DNA from 4 places in the Micromonospora sp. M71_S20 genome. Region 3 is predicted to be linked to each of the others. Evidence: riboswitches for the same ligand, from Rfam matches in the RefSeq annotation. Region 3 holds a riboswitch; each other region holds the start of a gene.
What was found. A riboswitch is a leader RNA that binds a small molecule or an ion and turns the genes downstream of it on or off. The one in region 3 is predicted to bind cobalamin.
Positions count from the first base shown of each region.

Region 1 (7,048 bases), 340 kb from region 3:
CGAGCAGCGCCGCCCGGTCGTTGCGCAGGCAGGTCTGCGGGTGCCGGGCGATCTCGGCGGCCAGCCGCTCGGCCGCCGACCGGGACTCGCCCGGCGCGACCAGCCGGTTCACCAGCCCGATGGCGTACGCCTCCTCGGCCGGCACCGGCCGGCCGGTGAGGATCAGGTCCATCGCCCGGCTCTCGCCGATCAGCCGGGGCAGCCGGACCGTGCCCCCGTCGATCAGCGGCACTCCCCAGCGGCGGCAGAACACCCCGAGCACCGCGTCGGACTCGGCCACCCGCAGGTCGCACCAGAGCGCCAACTCCAACCCGCCGGCCACCGCGTGACCGGAGATCGCGGCGATCACCGGCTTGCTGAGCGTCATCCGGGTCGGGCCCATCGGGCCGTCCCCCTGCGCTTCGACGCGGTTGCCGCTCGGGGTGCCGATGGCCTTCAGGTCGGCGCCGGCGCAGAACGTGCCGCCGGCCCCCCAGAGCACGGCCACGGAGGCGCCGGGGTCGGCCTCGAAGGCGCGGAACGCGTCGGCCAGCGCCCGGGCGGTCGGCCCGTCGACCGCGTTGCGGGCCTCCGGGCAATCCAGGATCACCGTGGTCACCGCCGCGGCGCGTTCGACGCGTACCCCCATTGCGACAGCATGCCCCCGGCGGTGCCGGCGGCGCCAGGCGTCAGTGCGGGGCGGACCGGCCCGGGCGGACCAGGGTGGCGCCCAGCGCGGCGCCGACCACGCAGGCCACGCCGACCGCCTGCGGCCAGGCCAGCAGCTCGCCGAGCAGGACCAGCCCGACCAGCGCCCCGATCGCCGGCTCCAGGCTGAGCAGCACCGCGAAGACCCGGGCCGGCATCCGGCGCAGCGCCGCCATCTCCGCCGAGTACGGCAGCACCGACGACAGCAGCGCCACCGCCGCCCCCAGCGCGAGGGTCCACGGGTCGAGCAGCGCCGTACCGCTGCCGGCGACCCCGAAGGGCAGCACGGCCAGCGCGGCTACCGCCATCCCCAGCGCGAGGCCCCGGCTGCCCGGCACCCGGGCGCTGACCGCCTTGCCGAGCAGCACGTAGCCGGCCCAGCCGACCGCGACGGCCACGCAGCACAGCAGCCCCACCCGGTCCACCCCCGTCCCGCCGAGCCCGCTGATCAGCAGCACGCCCCCGCCGGCCAGCGCCGCCCACGCCACGTCGCCGAGCCGGCGGCTGCCGCCGAGCGACACCAGCAGCGGCCCGGCGAAGCCGATGGTGACCGCGACCCCCAGCGGCACCCGTTCCAGGGCCGCGTAGAAGGCGAGGTTCATCACCGCGAGGGCCAGCCCGAACGCCCCGACCAGACCGGCGGTGCGCCAGCCCAGGCGCAGCCCCGGCCGGACCAGGACCAGCAGGATGAGCGCGGCGAAGCCGAGCCGCAACGTGGTCGTACCGCCGGCGCTGGTGCTGCCGAAGAGTTGCTTGGCGACGGCCGCCCCGACCTGGGTGGAGAGCATGCCCAGCAGCATCAGCAGCGGGGGCGGCACGGCCCGGGGCTGTCCCAGCGCGAGAGTCAGTCGGGTCGCCGGTCGACCGGCCGGCAGCGGGCGGGAGGAGAGTGCGTACACCCGGACCACAGTGGTACCGCGGCGGGCGGCCCGCGACCGGATTTCCACCGCTGCGGGTGCACCGCGCCGCCCGCCGGACCGGGACGGGCCGGGCGGCGCTAGCATCCCGATGGCACGATCATGTGAGGTGCCCCGCGCGAGCGGGGAGAATCGGGAAGCCGGTGCGAATCCGGCACGGGCCCGCCGCGGTGACCGGGGAGCCACCGTCCACGCGTACGCGCAGCCACTGGCCCGCCCGGGCCGGGAAGGCGGACGGCCAGGCGTCGATCCGGGAGTCCGAAGACCGGCCTCGCGTCCGGTGCCCGCGTCCGGCGTGGCGTGGGCCGAGCGCAGCGGGAGCCTGCCTTGGATCTGTACGACGTCATCCACCGCCGCCGGGACGTACGCGCCCAGTTCACCGGGGCGCCGGTGCCCGAGGAGACGCTGGACCGGGTGCTGGCGGCGGCGCACGCCGCGCCGAGCGTCGGCTACTCGCAGCCCTGGGACTTCGTCCTGGTGCGCGACCCGGAGCTGCGCCGCCGGTTCCACGAGCACGTCCGCACCGAGCGGGACACGTTCGCCGCGACGCTCGACGGGGAGGCGGCCGAGCGGTTCGCCCGCATCAAGATCGACGGCGTCCTGGAGTCGACGCTGTCGGTGGTGGTCACCCACGACCAGTCCCGGGGCGGCCCCGCCGTGCTCGGCCGGCACGCCATCGCCGACACCGGGCTCTACTCGACCTGCCTCGCCATCCAGAACCTCTGGCTCGCCGCGACCGCCGAGGGGCTCGGGGTGGGCTGGGTGTCGTTCTACCGGGAGCCCTGGCTCGCCGAGCTGCTCGGCATCCCCGACGGGATCCGGCCGGTGGCGTGGCTCTGCCTCGGGCCGGTCACCCACTTCGAGCCCGTACCCGACCTGGCCCGGCACGGCTGGCGGCAGAAGCGCCCGCTGGCCGACGCGATCCACCACGACCGCTGGGCGGCACGGGAGAGCTGACCTCGGTGGGGCGTCCCGTTACGGGTCTGCGGGGGCCCGATCACGTACGGCTGCGGATCCGTCACCGCCGACCGGTTTGCGCCGGCTCCTGCCGGGAAGTCGGTACGGGTGCGAGCACTCTTGACGAAGATCGAACAGGCATCCGGCCTGGACCGGGTCGGCGACCGGTTGCAGCGCGCCGTCCAGGCCACCCTCCGACCGCAGCGGGTCCGCGACCTGCTGCACGGCGTGTGGCTGGGCCATCCGCTGCACCCGGCGATGGTGCAGGTGCCGGTCGGCGCGTGGATCAGCACGGCGGTGCTGGACCTCATGCCGGGACAGCGCCGGGCCGCCACCACCCTGTGCACGGTGGGCACCGTCAGCGCCCTCCCGGCCGCGGTCGCCGGCCTCAACGACTGGGCGGCACTCGCCCGCGACCAGCGCCGGGTCGGCCTGGTGCACGCCGCGTCCAACAGCGTCGGCCTGGCGTTCTACGCCGGCTCGGTGGCCGCGCGGATGACCGGCCGGCACAACCTCGGCCGTACGCTCGGCTTCCTCGGGCTCGGCGCCGCCAGCATGGGGGCGTACCTCGGCGGGCACCTGGCGTACAAGCAGGGCGCGCAGGTCAACCAGAGCATCTCCGAGCTGCACCGGATGAGCGACGGCTGGCACTCGATCGCGGACATGGCCGCCCTGCCGGAGCGCAAGCTGATCACCCGGGAGGTCGACGACGTCTCGGTGATCCTCTACCGGCACGGCGACGAGGTCACCGTGATGCTGGAGCGCTGCCCGCACCAGAGCGGCCCGCTGGGCGAGGGCGAGGTGCGCGAGATCGACGGGCACGCGTGCGTGGTCTGCCCGTGGCACGGCAGCGCGTTCCGTCTCAACGGCGGCGAGGTCGTACACGGCCCGTCCGGCAACGACCAGCAGGTCCTGCCGACCCGCGTCGTCAACGGCGTCCTGGAGACCCGCCTCCCCTGACCGGCACCCTGCGCCCTCCCGGCCCGGCTGCCGTGCTGTCCGGCTGGGCCATGCCCCTATCCGGCTCGGCCCGCCCGGCTCGGCCCGCCCGGTCCCGTGCTCTCCGGCCTCGGCCTCCGATGTCGATCAAGAGGTTTGGGGCGAGTTCGATCTGCCTGCCGTGACCAAACCTCTTGATCACCCGAGCGGTATCGGTGGTCGCCCGAGCGAAGCGGTTTCGGTTGGGCGGGGTGGGGTGGGGTGGGTGGTAGGGCGTCGGCGGGTGTGAGCAGGGTGGATGGGTCAGGGGCGGCGGTGGCGGCCGATTGGTGTGTCGCGGGACGAACCCGGGTGGGTTCGGCCGTGGCCGGTCAGATCGTCGTCGCGGGCGCCGGCGGTCAGCCCGCCGTCGTAGGTGCCGACGCCGGTGGCCGTGCCGGGGGCGGTCCTGCCCGCGTGAACGATGCCGCTGGCGTACGCGGAGCCGTGACCGGTCGGGTGTGCGGAGTCGTGGGTGCCGGCGTCCGTACCGTCCCGGTCGGCCGTGGTCGCGCTGCCGCGCGGGGTGGTGCCGACGTCCCGGCGACCCGGGCCGCGCCTGGTCGTGGTGGTGTCGCGCGCGGCGGTGCCACGGCGGGCGGCGGCCGTGGTCCGGGCGGCGCCGGCCGGTACGTGGCCCGGTCGGCGGCGTAGGCCCAGGACCGCGCCGATCTGCGCGCCGACGATGCTCGCCACCGCCAGGACGGCGGAGACCGCGAGGGGCCTGTTCACCCGATCGGGTTCGCCGGCCCGGGCGGCTCCCACCGTCACCGTCGGGGCCTGACCGGCGTCCCTCTCCGCCGGGGGCGGCACCGGGGCCTCGGCGGCCGGCGGGGGCGGCGTCGCCCGCTCGGGAGCGACCTTCCCCGGCGCCGGCTGCGGGGCCGGCCGGGTGGGAGCGGGCGGGGTCGGGCGCGCGACGAGGCGGCCGGTGGCGTGCCGGCGGGCCCCCCGGTCCTCGGCGTCCCCGGGCAGCTTCAGCAACTGGCCGGGGTGGATCCGGTCGGGGTCGCCGAGCCGGTTCAGCTCGGCCAACTCCCGGTAGTCGGCGAACTCGTCCAGGTAGCGCTGGGCGACGGCGCCCAGGTGGTCGCCCCGGGCCACCCGGTAGACCGCCACGCCGTCGTCCGAGTCGGCAGGAGCGGACAGGTCGGCCGGCGCGGCCGAGGCGGCCGATGCCGGCCGTGCAACCGGGACAGTCGTCGGGGGCTGAGCAGGCAGGGCGGCCGACAGCGGCCGAGTGACCGGAGCGGCCGAGGCGGGCCGGGCGACCTGGGCGGCCGAGGCGGACCAGGTGCGCGCGGCCGGACCCGGCCAGGCGGCCTCCGCGACAGTCGGCTGCGCGGTCGCGGCCGCTGCCGACGGCAGGGCGTACGGGCCGGCGACCGCCGTCGCCGCGCTCGCCGCCGGGCTGGCCGCGAGGATCAGCGCGACCGAACCGACCAGCGCGGCGGCGGCCCGCTGCTGGCGACTCATTCCCGGCAGCCGGGGCGCGGGTCGGCGCAGCGCCTGCGCGCAGAGTTCGACCAGGACGGAGAGGGCGAACGTGGCCCAGCCGAACCAGCCGGCCAGCGCCAGCGCCCGCAGGAAGAGCCGCCCGTCGTCGCGGCTGGTCAGCGTCGAGCCGATCTCCGCGACGGTGGGCAGGTGATCGGGCAACGGGTTGCCGGCGAGGGCGAGCAGCGCCACCGGCGCGCCGACCAGCACCGCGCAGAGCACGACGAGCGCGCCGAACCCGGTCAGGATGCGTCCGGTCCGCCGTACGGCGGAACGCCCCGATGCGGCCATGGCTGCCTTCCCTTCCTACGGTGCCCCGGTGAGCGGCCGCGCGGTCGCCTCGCCGGAGACGGTGACGGTCTCGTCGAAGCCGAACAGGCCGAGCATGGATCTGCGGTGCGTGACGGTGACGCGTACCCGGACCCGGGTCTCCCCGTCGACGACCGGGAAGCTGACGGTGTGGCCGGCGGCGCCGGCGGCGGCGAGGTAGTCGGCGACGGCCCGGCGGGCCTGGGGACGGTTGATCCGGGTCGGCCCGCCCTCGATGGCGGTGGCCCGGTCGATGGCCTGGCCGCCGGCGCGGGCGGCCTCGGCCGCGAGGTTGTCGGCCCGCTGCAACGTGCGCAGCTGGCCCGCGCCGTCGAAGGCCAGGCCGATGACGGAGAGGACGCCGACCATCGCCACCGCGAGGAAGATGCTCACCCGGCCCTGGTCGTGCCGGCCGGCCACGGCGGTCATCCCCGGCTCCGGTAGCGGTCCAGCGGCGACGTGAAGCTCGCCGACACGCGCTTGCCGGCGGGCATCCCCGGCAGGACGGACAGGTGCAGGTCCCCGTAGGAGACGGTGCACGCGACCCGGACGGTGACCGAGGCGTCCTGCCCGGCCGGGCTGCGGAACGCCGCGTCGAAGCTGGTGGGGGTGCCGCGTACCGCGCCGCTGAAGGTCACCTCGGGAGTGCCGGCGCAGTTCAGGCCGCGCCAGCCGAGCTGCCGGCGGGCCGCGTCCCGGGCCTCGGCGCGGGCGGTGCGGGCGTCCCGGGAGATCGAGGCGGCGCGGGCGGCGTCGTGGGCGGCGGCGTCGATCGCCTCGGCCGCCACGGCGGTACGCCCGGCGACGCCGGCCAGCACGATCAGCGCGATGAAGGCCGGGGCGAGCACCGCCACCTCGATCGAGACCGAGCCCCGCTCGGCGGTACGGCTCACGGCGTGGTCCACCGTTCCACGGTTCCGTGCGCGGTCTGGTGCACCGGGAAGCTGACCCCGGGTACGACGGACAGGGACCGCCCGCGCACCGTGCAGGTCACCTCCGTCGTGGTGGTCTGGCAGCTCGGTGCGGGATCGTCCCAGCCGACGAGCCAGCCGCCGGCGGCCCGCAGGAACCGGACGGCCCGGGCCTCACCGGCCCCGGCTGGCGCCTGGTGCAGCCGCTGCGCGTTGACCGCGCTCTGCGCGGCGTTGAGCGCGGTGGAGCGGGCGACGAACCAGGCCGCGGTCTGGATCGAGGCGAAGAGCAGCAGCAGGATCACCGGCATCACCACCGCCAACTCGACGGGGTTGGCCCCCCGGTCGACCCCGCCAACCACGAGCCGCCGCCGGACGGCCGGCACAAGGCGCCGGACGGCACCCGGCACAGGGCTCTGGCCGGCGGCCGGACCGGGGCGCCCGGCGGCAGCCGGGACGGGACGCCGGGCGGCGGTGGCCGCCCGGCGTCCCGGGACGGAGTCTGCTCGGCGCACGGCCCGGCGTTACTTCGGGTCCTGGTGGGTCGGGATGTTGTCCATCCAGTCGTTGGCGGCACCGAGGGCGGCGGCGGTGACCGCCATCGCGACGGCGACCAGACCGAAGATGATCACTGCGGTCGGTACGGGGCTGTCGCCCCGCTCGCCGTCCTCGCGCAGCTCGGCCAGGCGTGTCGACAGCGCGACGTGCAGGCGGGTGATGACGGACATGACGTGCTCCTTCTCTCGGGGTCGGATCACAGGCGGGCGATGAACGGATAGACGGCGAAGCCGA
Region 1 is NZ_RCCV01000001.1:2,334,540-2,341,587, reverse strand. It holds gene DER29_RS10605 (crotonase/enoyl-CoA hydratase family protein) at 1-628, opposite strand, end outside; gene DER29_RS10600 (DMT family transporter) at 669-1,586, opposite strand; cobalamin riboswitch at 1,695-1,893, shown strand; gene bluB (5,6-dimethylbenzimidazole synthase) at 1,932-2,561, shown strand; gene DER29_RS10590 (Rieske 2Fe-2S domain-containing protein) at 2,670-3,521, shown strand; partial or broken gene DER29_RS10585 (LysM peptidoglycan-binding domain-containing protein) at 4,152-5,327, opposite strand; gene DER29_RS10580 (pilus assembly protein TadG-related protein) at 5,343-5,774, opposite strand; gene DER29_RS10575 (TadE/TadG family type IV pilus assembly protein) at 5,771-6,250, opposite strand; gene DER29_RS10570 (TadE family protein) at 6,235-6,666, opposite strand; gene DER29_RS10565 (hypothetical protein) at 6,781-6,984, opposite strand; gene DER29_RS10560 (type II secretion system F family protein) at 7,011-7,048, opposite strand, start outside.
Region 1: another riboswitch for cobalamin. It lies ahead of bluB (5,6-dimethylbenzimidazole synthase); the one in region 3 lies ahead of DER29_RS08955 (ABC transporter substrate-binding protein).

Region 2 (7,048 bases), on a different contig from region 3:
GCTCCACGGTCAGCCACGGCGCGGGAGCGAGAACCTTGGCCACCTGCGGGGCGAACGCCGGCGAGGCGAGCATGACCTCCGCCGTGGTGCCGTCGGCGACGACCTCTCCCTCGGCCATCACCACGACCCGGTCGGCGAGGGCCGCGACGAGCTCGACGTCGTGCGTCGCGATCATCACCGCCCGGCCGGCGCCGGCCAGCTGTCGGACGACAGCGGTGAACTGCCGCTTGGCGCGGTAGTCCAGGCCGCGGGTCGGTTCGTCGAGCAGGACCACCGGCGGGGCGGCGGTGAGCTGGACGGCGAGCGCGAGCGCGAGCCGCTGCCCCTCGGACAGGTCACGGGGGTGCCGGTCCGCGGGTATCCCCGGGGTGAGCTGGTCGAGCATCGACCGACAGGTGCCGGCGGGTGCCCCGGTCTCCCGGTCGGCCTGGTCGGACTCGGCCTGCACCGTCTCCAGGTACAGCAGATCGCCGGGGGTCTGCGGGACCAACCCGACATGACGCCGGGCCCGGCCCGCCGGCAGGGCCTTCGGGTCGACGGTGCCCCGCGCGCCGACCACCGCGACGGTGCCGCCGTGGCGGGGGCCGCTGCCCTGCAATGCCCAGAGCAGGCTGGACTTGCCGGAGCCGTTACGCCCCATCAACGCCACGATCCGCCCCGGAGCCAGGTCGACGTCGACGCCTGCCACGGCGACCGTCCCCGGATAGCGCACGACGACCTTGCGCGCCGTCAGCACGGGGGACACCTCCGGGACCGCCGCGTCGGCCGGTACCGCCGCGTCGGCGAGCCGGTGGCGCAGGGCGGCCGCCCGCCGGCGGGCGTCGCGTACCGACAGCGGCAACGGCGTCCAACCCGCGAGACGGCCCAACTCGACCAGCGGCGGTGCGATGTCGACACCGTCGAGCACGGCGGCCGGCTCCCCGTCCACCACCCGACCGTCACCGGGCAGGTGCAGCAGCCGGTCGGCGTACTGCACGACCCGTTCCAACCGGTGCTCGGCCAGCACCACCGTCACGCCGAGGTCGTGCACCAGCCGGGTCACCACGGCGAGCACGTCCTCGGCCGCGGTGGGGTCCAGCGCGGAGGTGGGCTCGTCGAGCACCAGCACCTTCGGGTGGGCGGTGAGTACCGCCCCGATGGCGACGCGCTGCTGCTGCCCGCCGGACAGTGTCCGCAGCGGCCGGTCGCGAAGCTCGGCGATGCCGAGCAGGTCGAGGGTCTCCTCGACGCGCTTGCGCATCACCGTCGCCGGCAGGGCGAGCTGCTCCATCCCGTAGGCGAGTTCCTCCTCGACGGTGTCGGTGACGAACCCGGACAGCGGGTCCTGCCCGACGACGCCGACGACGTCGGCGAGGTCACGCGGCGGATGACGGCGGGTGTCCCGGCCGTCCACCGTCACGCTGCCGTACAGGGTGCCGCCGGTGAAGTGCGGCACCAGCCCGTTGATCGCCCGCAGCAGCGTGGACTTGCCCGTTCCCGTACGGCCGACGACGAGGCAGAGCTCGCCCTCACCGATGTGGAGCGTCACGTCCCGCAGGGTCGGGCGGACGCTTTCGGCGTAACGGACGGTCACCCGGTCGAAGTCGATCACGAAGGGCCTCCCTGCGCGTGGGACGACGAGGTCGGGTGACTCGCTGCACCCGCCGGTGCGGCGCCGACGGGAGCATGTGGCGCAGGCGACGCGCCGGCGTTCCGCGCGGCGGCCGGTCGGGCGAGCGCGGGCGGCGGCGCCAACCAGGCCGGTGCCGCCGCGACCACGACGGCGAGCAGCACCAGCGGTGTCAGCTCGGGCCAGGTGAGCGGGCTGACCGGCGGATACAACAGCTCCGGATCGACCGAACCGGCCAGTACCGTCAGCGCGGCGGCGCCCAGCCCGCAGCCGGCCACGAGCAGTTCCGCGCCCCGCCAGTGGTCCGGCCGGTAGCGGCTGCGCCGCACCCGACGGCCGGCCAGCAACATGCCGGTCACGGCGGTCGACAGGCCGACGACGAGCATCGGCAGGCCCAGGTAACCGGGTCTGGTGGCGTCGAGCAGCCCGTACGTGCCGGCGCAGACGCCGACCAGCCCGCCGAGCACCAGCGCACCGGTGACGGCGCGCTGCCCGGCCGGCACCGCCGGGGTGCGGCCGTAGCCCCGGGAGTCCATCGCCGCGGCCAGGGCCAGAGACCGGTCCAGCGCGTCGGCCAGCACCGGCAGCGCGATGCCCCGCAACGCCCGTACTCCCCGGCCGGAGGCACCCCGCAGCCGCCGCGCCCGACGGACCCGCAGCATGCTCTCCACCAGTTGCGGGGCGACCGACAGCGCCACCACCACGGCCGTGCCCACCGCGTACAGGGCCCCGGGCACGGCTTTGAGCAGCCGCTTCGGGTTGGCCAGGGCGTTCGCCGCGCCCAGGCAGACCAGCATCGTGGCCAGCCGCAGCCCGTCGTAGAACCCGCCGAGGAGCTGCTCGACGGCGACCGGCCCGAACAGGCGGATCCCCGCCGCCCACGCGGGCAGGGGGATTTCGGGGAGCCGGATGAGCACGTGCTCGCCCTGCCCGCCGCCGAACACGATCCGGAACACCACCCGCATGGCCACGATCACCGCGCCGAGCACCAGGTACATCCGGAACGCCAGCGCCCACGGCGCATCGCCCCGCCGCCGGACGACCACCAGCGCGGCGACGGCGACGAGCAGGCCCAGCGGCAACGGATTGGTGGTGTGGCTGGCCGCGGTGGCCAGGCCGAGCGCCCACAGCCACCACGCCCCGGGGTGCAGCGCCCGCGGCAGTCGCGCCACCCGGCCCATCGACCGTCCCCGGTCGGCCCCTCCGGACATCTCCGCCTGGTGAAGCCTCCGGTCAGTCATCCGGCTCGACGGCCCGCCGCCGCCGTGCGGCCAGCAGGCCGCCCACGCCGAGCACGACCAGCAGCAGCACGCCGGCCGCCGTGCCCAGCGGAACACCGCGAGCGGCACGGGAGGCGGCGACCTCGGTCACCACCGGCTGGTCGACGGAGCTGCCCGACGGTGAGCCGACGGCACCGCTCGCAGGTGGTGTCGCGGCTCCCGCGCTCGGTGTCGGGCCCGGGCCACTGGCCGTCGGCGTACCGGTGGGCAGCGGCGCGGGCCCGGAGGATCCCGGCACCGGTCCGGCCGCACCGGGGCGGCCGGCGGTGGCAGGGGGTGGCGCGACCGGTCCGCCGCCTCCTGCGGGCGGCGGGGCGACCGGGCCACCGCCCTGGGTGGGCGGTGCCGGTGGCGGCGGGGGCGAGGGCGCGGGCCGCCTCGGCGCCGCGCCCGGTCGGGGCGCGTCGCTGGCATCGCGGTTCAGGGAGAACGACCAGCCCTCGAAGCTGCCGGCCGGCGGCCTGCGGTTGAGCACACCCTTGTCGCTGTACGTCCAGCTGCCGCCGCTGGCCGCGTGCCAGTACGACCAGTAGGCGCTGGCGGGCGGCGTGTCGACGCACTTCTCGGACGCCGTCGACGGCTTGCCCTCGATCCGGCAGACGAACCCCTCGCCCCAGCGCAGCGTGCCGGTGATCTGGAAGCCGGCGTTCTTGAGCGCCGCCAGACCGGTGGACTGCTCGCCCTGCGCGCACCGCACCACGGTTCCGCCGCCGAGTTCGTTGAAGTCGACCACCACAGTGACACCGGAGGCGTCCGGGCAGTAGCCGGCCGAGCCGGCGGCGCTCGCGGGGGTGCCCGGTCCGGCCATCGTGCCGGCGGCGGTGAGGGCGACGACCAGACCGGCGCGGGCGGCCCGGACGGTCATGCCGCCCGCCGACGGCTGAGCACGAGGAGCAGCACCCCGCCCCCGACCAGCAGGAACGCGATCAGCACGTAGCTGGTGACCGCCGCGCCGGTCGTCGGCAGCCCGCCCAGGCCGGGGGTGGTCGGGGTCGCACTCGGGGCGGCGGTCGCCGATGCCGTGGCGGACGGCGTCGGCGGCCCGGTGGTCGCGGACGGGCTCGGCGTCGGGCTGGCCGTCACGGTGGGCGTCGGTGATCCGGTGGGCGTGGGGGAGGTGGTGGCCGTCGGGGAGGCGGTAGGCGTGGGCGAGGCCGTGCCGGTCGGGGTCGGCCCGGGGGACGACGGCGGCGGGTCGAGGCCGATGCGCCCCAGCGGCACCTGGACGAGACCGAGCAGGGCCTGTGGGGTGGCCCGGCGCCATTGGTCCCGGTCCATGATCCCGGACTCGACGGCCGTTGCCAGGCTCTCGGTGTTGTAGGCGATGGCGCCCGCGTCGGCGGCGGCCGCGCCACCGTCTGCCGCGGTGAGCTGTAGCGCGGCCAACGCGCCCGCGGCCCGCGCGGCCTCGGCGTCGCGGCCGGCGGCGGCGAGGGCCTGTCCGGCGAGGCCGGTGCTGTTGGAGTTCGCGCCGGTGGTCGGGCCGGAACCGCCGAACGACCCGTCGGCGTGCTGCTGGTCCACCAGCCAGTCCGCGGCCTTGCCGGCAGCTTCGGTCGCACCGGTGGCGCCGTCGGCAGCGGCGGCGAGCAGCGCCTGCACGGCCATCGCGGTCGAGTCGACGTCGAGGGTGGCGCCGGCCTGCTCGTAACAGGACGGGGACGGGCCGGCGGCGGTGTCGGGGTAGAGCCGGAACCCACCGGCCGCGCACTGCTGCCGGACGAGGAAGTCGACGGTGTCCTGCGGCACGTCACCGCTGCGAGCCAGGCCCAGCACCGCGAAGGACTGGTCGAAGGTGTTGCTGGCGTCCGGGCCGCTGTCGGCGGTGGTGCGGCTGGTGATCCGCCCCCGCTGGTGCCCCGCGTCCGCTCCGGCGACCAGCGACAGGGTCTCCGTCCGCAGGTCGAAGCCGCCGAAGTCGGTGGGGTCAGCTCCGGCGGCGGAGGCGGCGTACAGCAGCTTCGCGGTCGCCCCGCCGTCGGTGAAGCCCGGGATGCCCCAGTCGTCGTAGCTGTTGTAGGACCGCACGTGCGCCGCCACCTGCGCCGTCGCGGCCTGACGGACCGGCGCGTCCACCCCGGTCGCGGACAGGGCGAGGACTCCGTCGACGGTCAGACCCCAGTCCGGGCCGCCGAACGGGCCGGGCAGCACCCCGTCGGCGAACTCGCCGGCCAGCCACGAAGCCGCGTCGCGCGCGGCGGCGGCGTGGGCCGGGGCGGGTGCGGCCACGACGGTCAGGGGTACGGCGGTGAGCGCGGCGGTCGTCGCCGCCGTGGCGGCAAGCACGCCGACACCGAGGCGCCGGGAGCGGGACCGGGACATGAGGGGTGCCTTTCGCGGAGCGGTCGGTGGAAGCTCCGGAAAGCACCCGGGGACAGCGACACCCCGCTCGCGTGATGCGATGAGCGGGGGTGGAGCGGGCCTCGGTGGCCCGGACTTCACCCTGTGAACCTCGACAGTGGAAGCCGCTCGTCCCGGGCGAGGCATTCCGGCTCGCGAGGCCGAAGCCTCGCTCACGGTTGCGGGTCAGCGCCGGCTTCGAACCGGCTTCCCCCCACACGGGACGTATGCAGTTGTGGACCCGGTGTGCACCGGGTGCCGACACCGTACCGCCCGCACGTCTCGCGACGCCAGGGGCGGTGGCCGACACCCGGTGCGGCACCGCGGTCACGGCGGGTGCGGCTCCGGTCAGGGCGCGGCGATGCTCGGCGGGGCGCCCGCGCCGAACGACCAGCCCTCGACGGTGCCCGGGGCCGGGTTGTAGCTGCTCGCGCCGGACGTGCTGTAGGACCAGGCGCCGCCGCTGGAGGCGTGCCAGTACGACCAGTACGCCGTGACGGGCGGGGTGTTGACACACGGATCGGTCGCGACGGTCGGCTTGCCGTTGATCCGGCAGACGAATGCCAGCCCCCAGCGCTGGGTGCCGGTCACCGTGAAGCCGGCGCCCTGGAGGGCGGCCACCCCGGTGGCCGGATCGCCCGGGGCGCAGGCGACCTGGACGCCGCCACCGAGCGCGGCGAAGTCCACCACGACGGTGACGCCGGAGGTGCCGGTGCAGGCGGCGGCCTGCGCGGCCCGTGGGGCGGGTTCGACGGCGGTGAGGGCGACGGCAGCGACGGCGGCGGCCAGCAGGCCGGCGAGCCGGGCGCGCACGGTGGATCGGTGACGGAACACGGTTCCTCCTGGAATCGGGTGAGCGACGGAACGGGTCACGGGCAGGCGGGGATTGGCGTGCCCGGGGTGGCGCCGGCCGCGGACAGCCGGGCGTACCCGGCGCCGGTCAGGCCGAGGACGGCCTGGCCGGTGGCCCGGGCGGCGGTGCCCGGGTCGAAGGTGCCGCCGTCGAAGTCGACCGCGCCCCGGTCGGCCGGTGCCCCGGCGCAGCCGACCTGGAGCCCGGCGAGGAACACCCGCGCCCGTGCCCAGGCCAGCGGTCGGTGACCGTCGTGCAGAGCCTGCGCGGCGAGGCCGGTGCTGTTGGCGTTCGGGGTGCCGGCGGCGTTGGCGAAACCGCCGTCGGCGCGCTGCACGGACAGCAGCCAGCTCAGCCCGGCGGCGGCGTCGGTCGGGCGGTCGGCGACCCGCAGCGCCTGCACCGCGAGCGCGGTGGCGTCCACGTCGGAGGTGCAGACCGGTTGCGCGGGCAGCGCCGGGTAGCCGCCGTCCGGGCAGCGGGTGCCGGCCAGCCAGGCGGCGGCCGCCGGGGGCGGGCCCTGCGAGGTGCGGTCCAGGGCGAGGAGGGCGAAGGACTGGCTGAACGTGTTGCTGTAGTCCCCGTACGCCGACCGGTCGGTGAACCGGCCGCTGGGGGCCTGCAACGAGCGCAGCCGGGCGATCAGGTCCACGCCGCCGACGTCGGTCGGGTCGCTGCCGCGCACCTGGACGGCGAGGGCGAGCTTGGCGGTCGCGCCCGCGTACGCCTCGGTCGTGCCGTCGCCGACGTAGGTGTCGCGGATGTCCGGCCGGGTGACCCAGGCCAGCGCCCGCGCCCCCGGGTCGTCGGCGACACCGGCGGCGGCGAAGGCGAACACCGCGTCGAGGGTCAGCCCCTGGTCGGGGTAGGCGACGCCGTCGAAGACCACCTCGAGGCGTTCGCCGTCGACGAGTTGTCGGGCCAGCCAGCCGGCCGCGGCCTCCGACCGACCGACCCCGGCGGGCG
Region 2 is NZ_RCCV01000004.1:391,953-399,000, forward strand. It holds gene DER29_RS30865 (ABC transporter ATP-binding protein) at 1-1,591, opposite strand, end outside; gene DER29_RS30870 (energy-coupling factor transporter transmembrane protein EcfT) at 1,588-2,850, opposite strand; gene DER29_RS30875 (hypothetical protein) at 2,843-3,754, opposite strand; gene DER29_RS30880 (prenyltransferase/squalene oxidase repeat-containing protein) at 3,751-5,211, opposite strand; cobalamin riboswitch at 5,349-5,489, opposite strand; gene DER29_RS30885 (hypothetical protein) at 5,578-6,063, opposite strand; gene DER29_RS30890 (prenyltransferase/squalene oxidase repeat-containing protein) at 6,099-7,048, opposite strand, start outside.
Region 2: another riboswitch for cobalamin. It lies ahead of DER29_RS30880 (prenyltransferase/squalene oxidase repeat-containing protein); the one in region 3 lies ahead of DER29_RS08955 (ABC transporter substrate-binding protein).

Region 3 (7,048 bases):
TGCCGCTCGCCGCCGGAGAGGGTGTGCCAGCGGCGCCCGGCGTACCCGTCCAGGTCCACCCGGGTCAGCGCGTCCGCCGCCGCGGCGCGGTCGGCGCCGCTGTCGGACCAGCGCGAGCCGCGGTGGGGCGTACGGCCGAGCAGCACCACCTCGCCGACGGTGAGGTCCAGGTCCGTGTCGGCGTGCTGGGCGAGCAGCGCCGTCCGGCGGGCCAGCGTGACCCGGGGCAGGGCGGCGACGTCGTCGCCGCCGACCGTGACCAACCCGGCGTCCGGCGCGGCGAGCCGGGCGACGATCCGCAGCAGGGTGGTCTTGCCGCAGCCGTTGGGGCCGAGCAGCCCGACGAGGCTGCCCGCCGGCACCGCGCAGGTGACGTCGTCGAGGATCCGCCGGGCCGCGACGGACCAGGACACGCCGGTGACGGTGAGCATCAGCCACGCACCTTCCGGCGGTGCAGCAGCACCACGAAGGCGGGCACCCCGAGCAGCGCCGTCAGCACGCCGACCGGCAGCTCCCGGGGCGCGAAGAGGGTCCGCGCGGCGGTGTCCACCCAGACCAGGAAGATCGCCCCGGCGAGGACGACGACGGGCAGCAGGCGCCGGTGGTCCGCCCCGGTGAGGAACCGGGCGGCGTGCGGCAGGATCAGCCCGACGAAACCCACCGCGCCGCTGACGGCGACCAGCGCCGCGGTGAGCAGCGCGGTGGCGACCAGCAGCAGCCACCGGACCCGGGTGACGGGGACGCCGAGGGTCGCCGCGGCGTCCTCGCCGAAGGCGAAGGCGTTGAGCGTGCGGGCGTACGCCGCCACCAGGGCGAGCACGGCGGCCAGGACCGGCGCGGCCCAGGCCAGGGCGGCCCAGTCGACGCGGGCCAACGAGCCGGAGAGCCAGAACGTGATGCTCTGAGTGGCGTGCGGGTCGGCGACCCAGATGATGACGAACGAGGTCGCCGCCCCGCAGAGCTGCGCGACGGCCACGCCGGCCAGCACCACCCTGGTGGGGGCCAGTGCCGCCCGCCGGCCGGCCACCGCGGCCACGACCGCGAACGCGGCCAGCGCCCCGGCGAAGGCGCCCCCGGTGAGCGCGGCGACCCCGCCGCCGAAGCCCAGGACGAGGACCGCGACCGCGCCGAGCGACGCCCCCGAGGAGACCCCGAGCAGGTACGGGTCCGCCAGCGGGTTGCGGGTGACGGTCTGCATCACCGCGCCGACGGCCGCCAGCCCGCCTCCCACGGCGGCGGCCCCGAGCACCCGGGGCAGGCGCAGCCGCCAGACGATGTGCTCGCGCAGCGGCGGCACCTCGGCGTGCGGGAGTCCCAGCCGGTCGGCCACGACCGACCAGACCGTCGACACGGGAATGTCGGCCGGCCCGACGGTGACGGCCACCCCGATCGACACGACCAGCCCGGCCAGCAGGGCGACCAGCAGCACCACCAGGCCGAGCGGGCTGGCCGTGCGGGCGCCGGCGGGGGCGACGCGGTCGGCGGACCCGGGGCCGGCGCGGCGGGTCGGGTCGGGGGCGGTGCGGCGAGCTGGTCCGGGGTCGGTGCGGCGGGCCACGGCGGTCAGCGGTCCGCCCCGGCGGGGAGCTGCGCCACGCCCGTGGCGAGCGCCTCGACGCCGAGCACGACGCGCACCCCGGCGGAGGTCGAGGAGAACGGGATGACGACGAACCGTTGCCGGGCCACCGCCGGCAGCTCCTTCAGGCCGGGGTGGCGGGTCAGGAAGGCCCGCTTCGCGGCGGCCGCGTCCCAGCCCGCGTCGACCAGCACGATCACGCCGGGGTCGCGGTCCACGACCGCCTCCCAGCTGGTGTCGGCCCAGCCGCCGGTGAGGTCGCCGAACACGTTGCCCACCCCGACCGCCGACATGATCATGTTGGGGCTGCCGCAGCAGGCGCCCACGCTCGGGGCGTCGGTGCCGGCGTCCCACCAGAGCACGGACACGTCCCGCGCGCCGCCGATCCGGGCGGCGGCCGTGGCGATCCGGGCCCGCTGGTCGGCGATGAGCTTCTCGGCCCGCTCCGGCACCCCGAAGACGGCCGCCACCTCACGGATCTCGGCGAACACGTCCTCGACGGTCAGCTTCGCCGGCCGGTGCTGCTTCGGGCACCCGGCGGGCGACAGGTACGTGCCGATGCCGAGCCCCGCGAGCGCGGCGCGGTCGCCGACGCCCTCGTCGCCGAAGGCGCTGTGGAACGAGGCGTAGACGAAGTCCGGCGCCGCCTCCAGCAGCTTCTCCTTCGCCGGGTACCTGTTTGACAGCACCGGCACGGCGGCGTACGCGGCGGCGTGCTCCGGCAGGATCGCGTCGTCCAGGTACGCCGTGCCGGCCATGCGGTCGGCGAGGCCGAGCGCCAGCATGATCTCCGTGGCGGGCTGGTTCAGGGTCACCGCCCGCTCGGGCGGGGCGGCGACGGTTACCGGCGTACCGCAGTTGGTCAGCGCGACCGGGGCTGCGGACGGCCGGGGCGTCGTGGCCGGGTCGTCCGTGGCGCAGCCGGCGAGCAGGACGACAAGGACGGACAGTGGCGCGGCAACGCGCCGGGACAGGGTGGACCGCACAGCGCGCACGCGCATCGGGACCGCCTTCCAACACCTCGTGGACGGGTCATCGCAGTGCCGTGGCCGGTCTCCTGGCTGACGGGAGGTGCGTCCGTGGCCGGCCTTCCCAGGCGGATTACGCCCAGTGACCTCGTACGACGAGGGCCGCGAACTTCCCGATCACAGTGGCGAGGGCCGCACCGGTCTTCCACCGGCTTCCCGAGCACCACGGCAGCGTCACCCTAGCCGCCGACCGCCCCGAAAGTCACGTGACGAACACCGTCAGGGACTGTCCACCGAAGGCTGTCCGGAGGGTGCGCCGGTCAGGGCTGCGCAGCGGTCGGCAGGTCGACCACCCGGGTGGCCCAGCGGGCCATCAGCGCCGGGTCGTGGGTGATGAGCAGGACCCCGGCGGCGTGCTGCCGCTGGTAGTCGGTGATGACGGCCGCGAGGTGCGCCTGGGTGGAGGCGTCGAGCATGGCGGTGGCCTCGTCGCAGAGCAGGTAGTCGGGCCGGTGCACGAGCGCGCGGGCGAGGCAGGCGCGTTGCAGCTGCCCGTCGCTGACCGCGTGCGGGCGGCGGGCGAGCAGGTCGGGCGTGAGGCCGACGAGGTCGGCCAGCTCCGCCGCCCGGGCCCGCGCCGGCTCCTCGGGCGTGCCGGTGGCGCGCAGCGGCTCGGCGATGATGTCGGCGAGGCCCAGCCGGGGGTCGGTGGCGGCGCGGGGGCTCTGGAACAGGATCGCGACGCGGGTACGGACGGCGGCGGGCACCCGGTGCCGGGCGCCCGCCACCCGGTGGCCGTCGAGGGTGACGTGGCCGGCCTCGGGGGCGTGCAGCAGGGCCAGCACCCTGGCGAGGGTGGACTTGCCGCTGCCCGAGGGCCCGCGCAGGCCGACCGTCTCGCCGGGCGCGACGCGCAGGTCGACGCCGTCGAGGACGCGCCGGCCGCCGTAGGAGACCGCGACCTCGTGGGCCGCGAGGGCGGTGCTGGTCATGCCGGCGCTCCCGGCGGTGCTGGTCATGCCGGCGCTCCGAGGGTCAGCGGGTGGTGGCAGGCGACTCTGCCCGGTCCACCCGCCGGCGCGGGCGGGGTGCGGCAGACGTCGGTGGCGCGGTCGCAGCGCGGGGCGAAGGCGCAGCCCGGAGGCAGGTCGGTGAGCATCGGCGGATGGCCGGGAACGGGCCGGAAGGCCCGCTCGGGCAGGGCGTCGAGCAAACCGGCGGTGTACGGGTGGGCGGGCGCCGCGAACAACTCGGCCGTCGGCCGCCGTTCCACGATCCGGCTGGCGTACATGACGGCGACCGTGTCGGCGACCCGGCGGGCGGCGGCCAGGTCGTGGGTGATGAGCAGGACGGCGCCGCCGGCGTCGCAGCGGCGGCGCAGCAGGTCGAGGGTGTGGTCGACCAGAGGCCGGTCCAGGCCCGTGGTGGGCTCGTCGGCGAGCAGCAGCGGCGGGTCGGGGGCGAGGGCGAGGGCGGTGGCCAGGCGCTGGGCCATGCCGCCGGAGAGCTCGTGCGGGTAGCGGTCGAGGTCGGCGGGGTCGAGGCCCACCTCGGCGGCGACCCGCTCGGCCGCCGCGGGCGCCTCGCGCCGGGTGTGCCCGTGGGCGCGCAGGGTCTCCTCCAGCAGCCGCCGGCCCGTCCGTACGGGGGTCAGGGCGGTGGCGGGGCTCTGCGGCACCAGCCCGACCGCGCGGCCGCGCACGGCGCGGGCTAGGTGGCGCTCGGAGGAGCCGACCAGGTCGACCTGCGCCCCGGTGGGCGGGCGCAGGCGGGCGTGACCCGTGACGGTGGCGTTGCCGGGGAGCAGGCGGAGCAGGGCGTGCGCGAGCACCGACTTGCCGCAGCCGGACTCCCCAACCACCGCCAGGAGCTCGCCCGGGTGGACGGTCAGGTGCAGGTCGGTGACGGCCTGCACTACGGCGTCGCGGAGCTGGAAGCGGACGGTCAGCCCGTCGACCTCCAGCAGGCCGGGCCGACCGTCGGCGGCGGGGCCACCCGTGCCGGCGCTGCCGGCCGTCTCGCCGGTGCCGGTCGGGGCGATGGTGTCGGCGGGGGCGGGCTCGCGGGTGGTGGTCACAGGTTCAGCTCCGCTCGTACGCGCGGGTCGAGGCGGTCGCGCCACCGGCCCGTGAGGGCCGCCAGGGCCAGCGTGACGACGACGAGGAGCAGGCCGGGCACGATGCTGGCCCACCAGGCGCCGGTGAGCAGGGACCGCTGCCCGTCGTTGATCATGTTCCCGATCGAGGCCAGGTGCGGGGGCAGGCCGAGGCCGAGGAAGGACAGCGCGGTCTCGTGCCAGACGGCGTGCGGCACCATCAGCGTGGTGGCCAGCGCCAACCGGGGCAGCACGTGCGGGAGCAGGTGCCGGGTGATCACCCGGGCCCGGCTGGCGCCGCCGGAGATCGCGGCGTCGATGAACGGCCGGGTGCGCAGGCTGAGCAGCTCGGACCGGACGATGCGGGCGGTGGAGAGCCAGTGCGTCAGCCCGATCGACAGGATCACCGCGCCCAGGCTCGGCCGCAGCATCGCGACGATGAAGATGCCCAGCAGCAGGTGCGGCAGCGCCGCGATGGTGTCGACCACCCGCATGAGCACGCGGTCGACCCAGCCGCCGAGGGTGCCGGCCACCGCGCCGACGAGGCCGCCGATCACGGTGGCGACGAGCGCGGCGACCGCGCCGACGAGCAGCGAGACCCGCAGGCCGTAGAGGCTGCGGTGGGCCACGTCGCGACCGAGGTCGTCGGTGCCGGCCGGGTGCGCCCAGGAGGGCGCGAGCCGGGTCCGGGCCAGGTCCACGGCGCTCTCGTCGAGCGGCCAGAGGACGGGGGCGAGGAGGCACGCCAGGCCCGCGCCGACGAGCACGGCCCAGGCGACGGCGGCGCCGACCCGGCCCGTACGCGGCTTCGGCCGCCGGACCCGCAGGGGCAGGGCGAGGTCAGTCATCGAGGCGTACCCGGGGATCGGCGGCGGCGTAGGCGAGGTCGGTGCCGAGGTTCGCGGCCAGCACCACGACGGTGGTGGCCAGGGTCGTGGCGGCCAGCAGCGGGAAGTCGCTGCCCAGCGCGCCCTGCACGGTGACCGCGCCGAGGCCGGGCAGGGAGAACACGGTCTCCACCAGGACGGCGCCGCCGATCAGCTCCGGCAGGTGGGTGCCGACGAGGGTGAGGAACGGCAGCAGCGCGGTACGCAGGGCGTGGCCGAACAGGACGGTGCGGCCGGGCAGGCCCCGGGCCCGGGCGGCGAGCACGTGGTCGTCGCGGAGGCTGTCGGCGACGGCGTCCCGGATGAACAGGACGAACCACGGCGTCTGGGCGATCGCCAGCACGCCCACCGGCAGGATCAGGTGCCGGGCCACGTCGGCGGGGTCGGTGCCGGTGGCGGTGATGTCGGTGAGCCCGCCCGCCGGCAGCCAGCCGAGGGTGAGGGCGAACAGGGCGATCGCGGCCAGCCCGATCCAGAACACCGGCATCGACTGCACGGCGTACGCGGTGGCGCGCAGCGCCCGGTCGAACCAACCGCCACGCCGGTACGCGGCCAGCGTGCCCAGCAGCAGGCTCGCCACGAGGACGAGGGCGAGGGCGGCGCCGACGAGCAGCAGGGTCCAGCCGGCGCGGGCGGCGAGCACAGAGGTGACCGGCTCGTGGCGGCTGGTGGACCAGCCCAGGTCGCCCTGGAGCAGGTTGCCCACCCAGCGCAGGTACTGCACCGGCAGCGGGTCGTCGACACCCCAGTTGGCGCGGATCTGCGCCAGGTTCTCCTCGCTGGTGGTGAACGCCGCCGCGCCCGCGTACTGCTGGGCGGGGTCGATGGGCGAGGCCGCGCCGAGGGCGAACATGCCGACGCTGGTGGCGGCGAGGATGGGCACGGCCACCAGCAGCCGTCGGCGGACCACCGCGCCGGCTCCCGCCATCCGGCGCGTCCGACGCCGGGGGGTGGGCCTCGCCGGGGCCGGCGCGGCTGTCGGGGCGGGCGTCGTCACGACTTCCTCGTCCAGGTGTGGATGTTCCACCAGAGGCTGTTGGCGACGTCGTGCTCGTGCGGCTCCACCCGGGGGGTCACCCCGGCGACGGCGTCCTTGACCACGTAGGTGTGCTGGAGGTAGGTGAGGAACACCCACGGCATGTCGGTGGCGAGCTGCTTCTGGAACGTGGCGTACGCGGCCTTGCGGGCGGCCGGATCGGCGTTGGCGCGACCGTCCTGCAACGCCTTGTCCACCACGGGCGAGCGGTAGGAGCCGGGGTTGAAGAAGCCCTGGCCGGCGAAGGCGGAGCCGAAGAGCTTGTAGGAGACGAAGTCCGGGTCGTACGGCGTGCCGTAGCCCATGACGAGCGCGTCGCTCTTCATCCGGGGGGTGATCGCGTCCCAGGTCAGACCCTCGGGAGTGATCTTGATGCCGACCTTCTTCGCGTCGGCGGTCACCGCGAGGGCGAGTTCCTTGCGGAGGCTGTCCGTGGCCGGGTACATAAGGGCGAACGCCGCCTGCCGGCCGTCGCGGACGCGGATT
Region 3 is NZ_RCCV01000001.1:1,999,525-2,006,572, forward strand. It holds gene DER29_RS08945 (ABC transporter ATP-binding protein) at 1-431, opposite strand, end outside; gene DER29_RS08950 (iron ABC transporter permease) at 431-1,558, opposite strand; gene DER29_RS08955 (ABC transporter substrate-binding protein) at 1,564-2,577, opposite strand; cobalamin riboswitch at 2,606-2,787, opposite strand; gene DER29_RS08960 (ABC transporter ATP-binding protein) at 2,865-3,563, opposite strand; gene DER29_RS08965 (ABC transporter ATP-binding protein) at 3,560-4,621, opposite strand; gene DER29_RS08970 (ABC transporter permease) at 4,618-5,487, opposite strand; gene DER29_RS08975 (ABC transporter permease) at 5,480-6,454, opposite strand; gene DER29_RS08980 (ABC transporter substrate-binding protein) at 6,520-7,048, opposite strand, start outside.

Region 4 (7,048 bases), 2.7 Mb from region 3:
GGCCACGCCGGTGCCGGTCCTGCTCTACGCCGCGACCGTGATCGCCGGCTCGTGGGCGCTCGGCCGGGCGGTACGCGCCCGCCGGCAGCACGCCGCCCAGCTCGCCGAGCTGCGTGCCGACCGGGCGGTGGCCGAGGAGCGGTTGCGCATCGCCCGGGACATCCACGACGTGGTCGGGCACAGCCTGAGCGTGATCGCGATGCGGGCGGCGGTCGCCAACCACCTCGCCGACAGCCATCCCGGCCAGGGCCGGGACGCCCTGGCCGCGATCGAGCGGGTCAGCCGGGCGGCCCTCGACGACGTCCGGGTCGTGCTCGGCGCGCTGCGCGATCCGGTCGACACCGCGCCGAGCTTCGCCGAACTCGACCGGCTGATGGCGGACGTCCGCCTCGCCGGCGTCGCCGTCGACCTGGAGGTGGCGCCCGACCTGTCGCGGGTGCCGGCGGCCGTGCAGGCCTCGGCGTACCGGATCGTGCAGGAGGCGCTCACCAACGTGCTGCGCCACGCGGGCCCGACCCGCTGCCGGATCGCCGTCGCGATCGGGCCCGGGGTGCTGACCGTCGCCGTCGTCGCGACCGGACGGCGGGGCGTGCCGTGGGGCCGCCCGGCCACGGCCTGCGGGGGATGCGCGAACGGGCGGCGATGCACGGCGGCAGCCTGGAGGCCGGCCCCGCGCCCGGCGGCGGGTTCGCCGTCCGTGCCCGGTTGCCGTTCACCGTGGGGGTGTCCGACGATGAGTGAGCCGGTACGCGTGCTCCTGGCCGACGACGAGGCGCTGCTGCGCGGGGCCCTCCGCCTGCTGGTCGACGCCACCCCCGGGATGACCGTGGTGGCGGAGGCCGGCACCGGGCGCGCCGCCGTGGAACTCGCACGGGCGTACGCGCCCGACGTGGTCCTGATGGACATCCGGATGCCCGAACTGGACGGTATCGCCGCCACCGAGCAGGTCACCGCGCTCCGGGACGCGCCGCGGGTGCTCATCCTCACCACGTTCGACCTCGACGAGTACGTGTACCGGGCGTTGCGTGCCGGGGCGAGCGGTTTCCTGCTCAAGGACACGCCACCCGTGCGGCTGCTCGACGCGATCCGGGTGGTCGCCGCCGGCGAGGCGCTGCTGGCCCCGAGCGTCACCCGGCGGCTCATCGCCGAGTTCACCCGACTGCCGGCCGCCCGGCGGGTGTCCGGACGGCTCGACGGGGTGACCCGGCGGGAACGGGAGGTGTTGACGTTGATCACCCGTGGGATGTCCAACGCCGAGATCGAGCGGCACCTGCACCTCAGCCGGGGCACCGTGAAGACGCACATCGGCCGGTTGCTGACGAAGCTGGCCGCCCGCGACCGGGCGCAGCTGGTGATCGCGGGCTACGAATCGGGGCTCGCCGGCCGGTGAGCCGACGTCGACCGTGGTCGAGGTCCCCGTCACCACGTCGGGCAGACGAGGACGCTTCCCGCGCGCCGCAGCCTGCCTGCTGGGGAAGCGGAACGGCACGCGGGCGCCGGGGTGCGCGCGGGTGCCGGGACGCTCGGCCCGTGCGCGTTCCGGGGCCACCGTCACGGTATTCGGCGGCTCAGACCTTACATCGGTCGACGACAATGCGAAAGGCGTGCCTGAAAGGGCGTAATGATCGCTCCCCGTCGATCGACACGAGGTGCCGTGAGCCGGGGTGGGGCGGCGTTGACCGGCGGCCCGGGGTGTGGCAGCATTCGCGGCCTGACGGCAGTGAAGGAAGCCGGTGCGATTCCGGCGCGGTCCCGCCACTGTCACCGGGGAGCGATCCCCCCTCGTGAGTCACGGCCGTGCGTGCGCGGTTGGAAGGCCGGGGGAGAGCGTCGATCCGGGAGCCAGGATACTTCGGCCGTCGGAGCGATTCCAGGGCGTGGACACCCGAGGAGGACCCGATGACGCACCGCGTCTCCCCCATCGACGATCATCGTCGCATCGTGCCCGGTCGTGCCAGCGGCCCCGCTGGCGGCGGCTCTCCCGCGGGCGGCTGCAACGCTGCCCCGCCGGTCAGCCGCCGGGCCGCCGCGCACCCGCCGGCCCGCACCGCGCCCGCCGTCGGTCGCCCGGCATTCGGTGGTGCCCGCACCGTGACCGGCCGGCTCGCCGCCGTGCCCGGGCGCGCCCTCGCCACCTACCGCTGACGCCCGCACCGCGCCGCCCGACCCCGCCGGCCCGCCGGTGAGCCGGCCGCCGGCCCGTCGTACCCGCTGAACCGCGCCCATCCCCGCATCGCCCGGTCGTCCCCGCGTCGACCCGGGCGTCACTCTCCGGAGCTGTCCGTGCGCATCCTGCTGCTGTCCACCGCCGACACCGACCTGCTCGCCGCCCGCGCCAGCGACGCCGACTACCGGCTCGCCAACCCCGCCCGGGTCGCCGCCGACGCCGTGCCGGCGCTGCTCGACGGCGTCGACCTCGCCGTCGTACGCCTGCTCGGCGGCCGGCAGGCGTGGCCGGACGGGCTCGCGGCGGTGCTGGCCTCCGGCGTGCCGACGGTCGTGCTCGGCGGCGAGAACGTGCCGGACGCGGAGCTGATGGCGGCCTCCACCGTGGCCTCCGGGGTGGCCACCCAGGCGCTGGCCTACCTGGTCGAGGGCGGGCCGGAGAACCTCGCCCAGCTCGCCCGGTTCCTCTCCGACACGGTGCTGCTCACCGGCGAGGGCTTCGCTCCGCCCGCGCCCACCCCGACGTACGGCATCCACGGCGAGCGGCCCACGCGGCCGGACCGGCCGACGGTCGGGATCGTCTTCTACCGGGCGCACGCCCTCGCCGGGAACACCGGGTTCGTCGACGTCCTCGCCGACGCGGTCGACGCGGCCGGCGGCGACCCGCTGCCCATCTACTGCGGCTCGCTGCGCGGACTCACCGCCGGCGCGGGGCCGCTCGGGCTCTTCGCCCGCTGCGACGCCCTGCTGGTCACCGTGCTCGCCGCCGGCGGCACGGTCGCCGCCGACGCCTCCGGCGGAGGGGACGAGGACGCCTGGGACGTGGGCGCGCTCGCCGCCCTGGACGTGCCGGTGATCCAGGCGCTCTGCCTGACCAGCACCCGCGAGCAGTGGGCCGCCAGCGACGCCGGGCTGTCCCCGCTGGACGCCGCGATGCAGGTGGCGATCCCCGAGTTCGACGGCCGGATCGTCACCGTGCCGTTCTCGTTCAAGAAGATCGACGCCGACGGGCTCTCCACCTACGCGGCCGACCCGGAGCGGGCCGCCCGGGTGGCCGGCATCGCCGTGCGGCACGCCCGGCTGCGGCACGTGCCCCAGGCCGACAAGCGGCTCGCGGTCGTGCTCAGCTCGTATCCGACGAAGCACTCCCGGGTCGGCAACGCCGTCGGCCTGGACACCCCCGCCTCGGCGGTGCGGCTGCTCGCCGCCCTGGCCGACGCCGGCTACCACCTCGGCGACGCCCCGGTGCCCGACGACGGCGACGCGCTCATCCACGCCCTCATCGCCGCCGGCGGCCACGACGTCGAGTGGCTCACCCCGCAACAGCTCGGCGCCGCCGAGGCGCGGGTGCCGGGGGAGACGTACCGGCGGTGGTTCGCGCAGGTGCCGGCGGAGCTGCGGGAACGGATGCTCGCCCACTGGGGCGAGCCGCCCGGCGGGCTCTACACCGACGGCGGCGACATCGTGCTCGCCGGGCTGCGCTTCGGCAACGTGGTGCTGCTGATCCAGCCGCCGCGCGGTTTCGGGGAGAACCCGATCGCCATCTACCACGACCCGGACCTGCCGCCCAGCCACCACTACCTGGCCGCGTACCGCTGGCTGGCCGCGCCCGTCGCCGACGGCGGGTTCGGCGCGGACGCCGTGGTGCACCTGGGCAAGCACGGCACCCTGGAGTGGCTGCCCGGCAAGGGCCTCGGGCTGGCCGCCGACTGCGCCCCGGACGCCGTCCTCGGCGACCTGCCGCTGGTCTACCCGTTCATCGTCAACGACCCCGGCGAGGGCACGCAGGCCAAGCGGCGCGCGCACGCCGTCGTCGTCGACCACCTGGTGCCGCCGATGGCCCGCGCCGAGACGTACGGGGACCTGGCGAAGCTGGAGCAGCTGCTCGACGAGTACGCCACCGTGCAGGCCCTCGACCCGGCCAAGGTGCCGACCCTGCGGGCCCAGATCTGGGAGCTGGTACGCGCCGCCGAGCTGCACCACGACCTGCACGCCGAGCGGATGCCCGACGCCGACGACTTCGACGACTTCGTGCTGCACCTCGACGGCTACCTGTGCGAGGTCAAGGACGTGCAGATCCGCGACGGCCTGCACATCCTCGCCGCCGCGCCCACCGGCGAGGCCCGGGTCAACCTCGTGCTCGCCGTGCTGCGTGCCCCGCAGGTCTGGGGCGGCGCCCGCGCGCTGCCCGGCCTGCGGCAGGCGCTGGCCGGCGCGTACGGGCTGGACGAGCAGGCCCTGCTCGCCGCCCCCGGGGAGCGGCTCACCGTGCCCGAGGCGCTGACCGAGACCGTGGAGGGACCGGGCGTGACCGCCGCCGACGCGGTCGACCTGATCGAGGCCCTGGCCCGCCGGCTGGTCGTCGGCATGGAGACCCTCGGCTGGGACGTCGACGCCGTCGACGCGGTGGTCGAGGAGGTGGCCGGGCGGGCCGTACCGGACGCCGCCGCGGTGCTCCGCTTCGCCGCCACCGAGCTGGTGCCGCGCCTGGACCGTACGACCGACGAGATCGACCGGGTGGTGGGCGCGCTCGACGGGCGGTTCGTGCCGCCCGGCCCGTCCGGCTCGCCCACCCGGGGCCTGGTCAACGTGCTCCCCACCGGCCGGAACTTCTACTCCGTCGACCCGAAGGCCATCCCGAGCCGCAACGCCTGGGACGTCGGCGTGGCCCTGGCCGACTCGCTGCTCGCCCGGCACCTCGCCGACACCGGGGAGTACCCCCGCTCGGTCGGGCTCACGGTCTGGGGCACCAGCGCCATGCGTACCCAGGGCGACGACATCGCCGAGATCCTCGCCCTGCTCGGCTGCCGCCCGACGTGGGACGACCGGTCCCGCCGGGTCACCGGCGTCGAGGTGGTGCCGACGGCGGAGCTGGGCCGTCCTCGGGTCGACGTCACCGTGCGCATCTCCGGCTTCTTCCGCGACGCCTTCCCGCACGTGGTCGCGCTCATCGACGACGCGGTGCGGCTGGTGGCCGCCCTGGACGAGCCCGCCGAGCAGAACTTCCTGCGCGCGCACGTCGCCGCCGACCTCGCCGAACACGGCGACGAGCGGCGGGCCACCGCCCGCGTCTTCGGCTCCAAGCCCGGGGCGTACGGGGCCGGGCTGCTGCCACTGATCGACGCCCGCAACTGGCGCAGCGACGCCGACCTCGCCGAGGTGTACGCCGTCTGGGGCGGCTACGCCTACGGCCGGGGGCTGGACGGGCGGGAGGCGCGCGCCGACATGGAACGCTCCTTCGCCCGGATCGCCGTGGCGGTCAAGAACCAGGACACCCGCGAGCACGACATCGTCGACTCCGACGACTACTTCCAGTACCACGGCGGCATGGTGGCGATGGTCCGCCACCTCACCGGCGCCGCCCCGGCCGCGTACGTGGGGGACTCGGCGATGCCGCACGACGTGCGCACCCGCACCCTCGGCGAGGAGACCCGGCGGGTGTTCCGGGCCCGGGTGGTCAATCCGAAGTGGATCGCCGCGATGCGCCGGCACGGCTACAAGGGCGCCTTCGAGCTGGCCGCCACCGTCGACTACCTGTTCGGCTACGACGCCACCGCCGGCGTCGTCGACGACTGGATGTACGAGCACCTGAGCGCCGCGTACGTCTTCGACGACACCACGAGGGAGTTCCTGGAGCAGTCGAACCCGTGGGCGCTGCGCGGCATCACCGAGCGGCTGCTGGAGGCGGCCGACCGGGGCCTGTGGGCCGAGCCCGAGCCGGCCACCCTGGACCGCCTCCGCGAGACGTACCTGGCCAGCGAGGGCGACCTGGAGGAGCGCTCATGACCACCTTCCCCTTCAGCGCCGTGCTCGGCATGGACGACATGCGGCTGGCCCTGCTGCTCAACGCCGTCTCCCCGGCGATCGGCGGGGTGCTCGTACGCGGCGAGAAGGGCACCGCCAAGTCGACCGCCGTACGGGCCCTGGCGGCGCTGCTGCCGCCCGTCGACCGGGTGGCCGGCTGCCGTTTCGCGTGCGACCCCGCCGCCCCCGACCAGTCCTGCCCGGACGGGCCGCACCCGGCCACGCGGGCGGCCGAGCGGCGTCCCGCCCGGCTGGTGGAGCTGCCGGTCGGGGCGGCCGAGGACCGGGTGGTCGGCTCGCTCGACCTGGAGAAGGCACTCGGCGAGGGGGTGCGCGCCTTCGAGCCCGGCCTGCTCGCCGCCGCCCACCGCGGGGTGCTCTACGTCGACGAGGTCAACCTCCTCCACGACCACCTGGTCGACCTGCTCCTCGACGCCGCCGCCATGGGCCGCTGCCACGTCGAGCGCGAGGGCGTCTCGGTCAGCCACGCGTCCCGGTTCCTGCTGGTCGGCACGATGAACCCGGAGGAGGGGGAGCTGCGCCCCCAGTTGCTGGACCGGTTCGGGCTGACCGTGGAGGTCGGCGCCAGCCGCGACCCGGCCGTACGCGTCGAGGTGGTCCGCCGCCGGCTCGCCGCCGACGCCGACCCGGCGGGGTTCGCCGCCCGCTGGGCCGACGCCGACGCGCAGGTCGCCCGCCGGATCGTCGCAGCCCGGCAGCGGCTGGAGCGCGTGCTGCTGCCCGACGCCGCGCTGCGCCGGATCGCCGAGGTGTGCGCCGCGTTCGACGTGGACGGCATGCGCGCCGACATCGTCACCGCCCGTACGGCGCTGGCGCACGCCGCCTGGCACGGCCGGGACGTGGTCACGGTGGAGGACGTGCGGGTCGCCGCCCGGCTGGCCCTGCCGCACCGGCGTCGCCGGGACCCGTTCGACGCTCCTGGGCTCGACGAGAAGCGCCTGGACGAGGCTCTCGATCGCGCCGGCGACGACGACCCCGACGACGAGCACGGCGGCCCCGGCGACGGCCCGGACTCCGGCCCGGACGGCGGCGGCGGGCCCGGCGGCCGAGGCCCCGG
Region 4 is NZ_RCCV01000001.1:4,718,659-4,725,706, reverse strand. It holds partial or broken gene DER29_RS35485 (sensor histidine kinase) at 1-322, shown strand, start outside; gene DER29_RS35480 (response regulator transcription factor) at 734-1,390, shown strand; cobalamin riboswitch at 1,724-1,853, shown strand; gene DER29_RS20290 (hypothetical protein) at 1,900-2,145, shown strand; gene cobN (cobaltochelatase subunit CobN) at 2,284-5,952, shown strand; partial or broken gene DER29_RS20280 (VWA domain-containing protein) at 5,949-7,048, shown strand, end outside.
Region 4: another riboswitch for cobalamin. It lies ahead of DER29_RS20290 (hypothetical protein); the one in region 3 lies ahead of DER29_RS08955 (ABC transporter substrate-binding protein).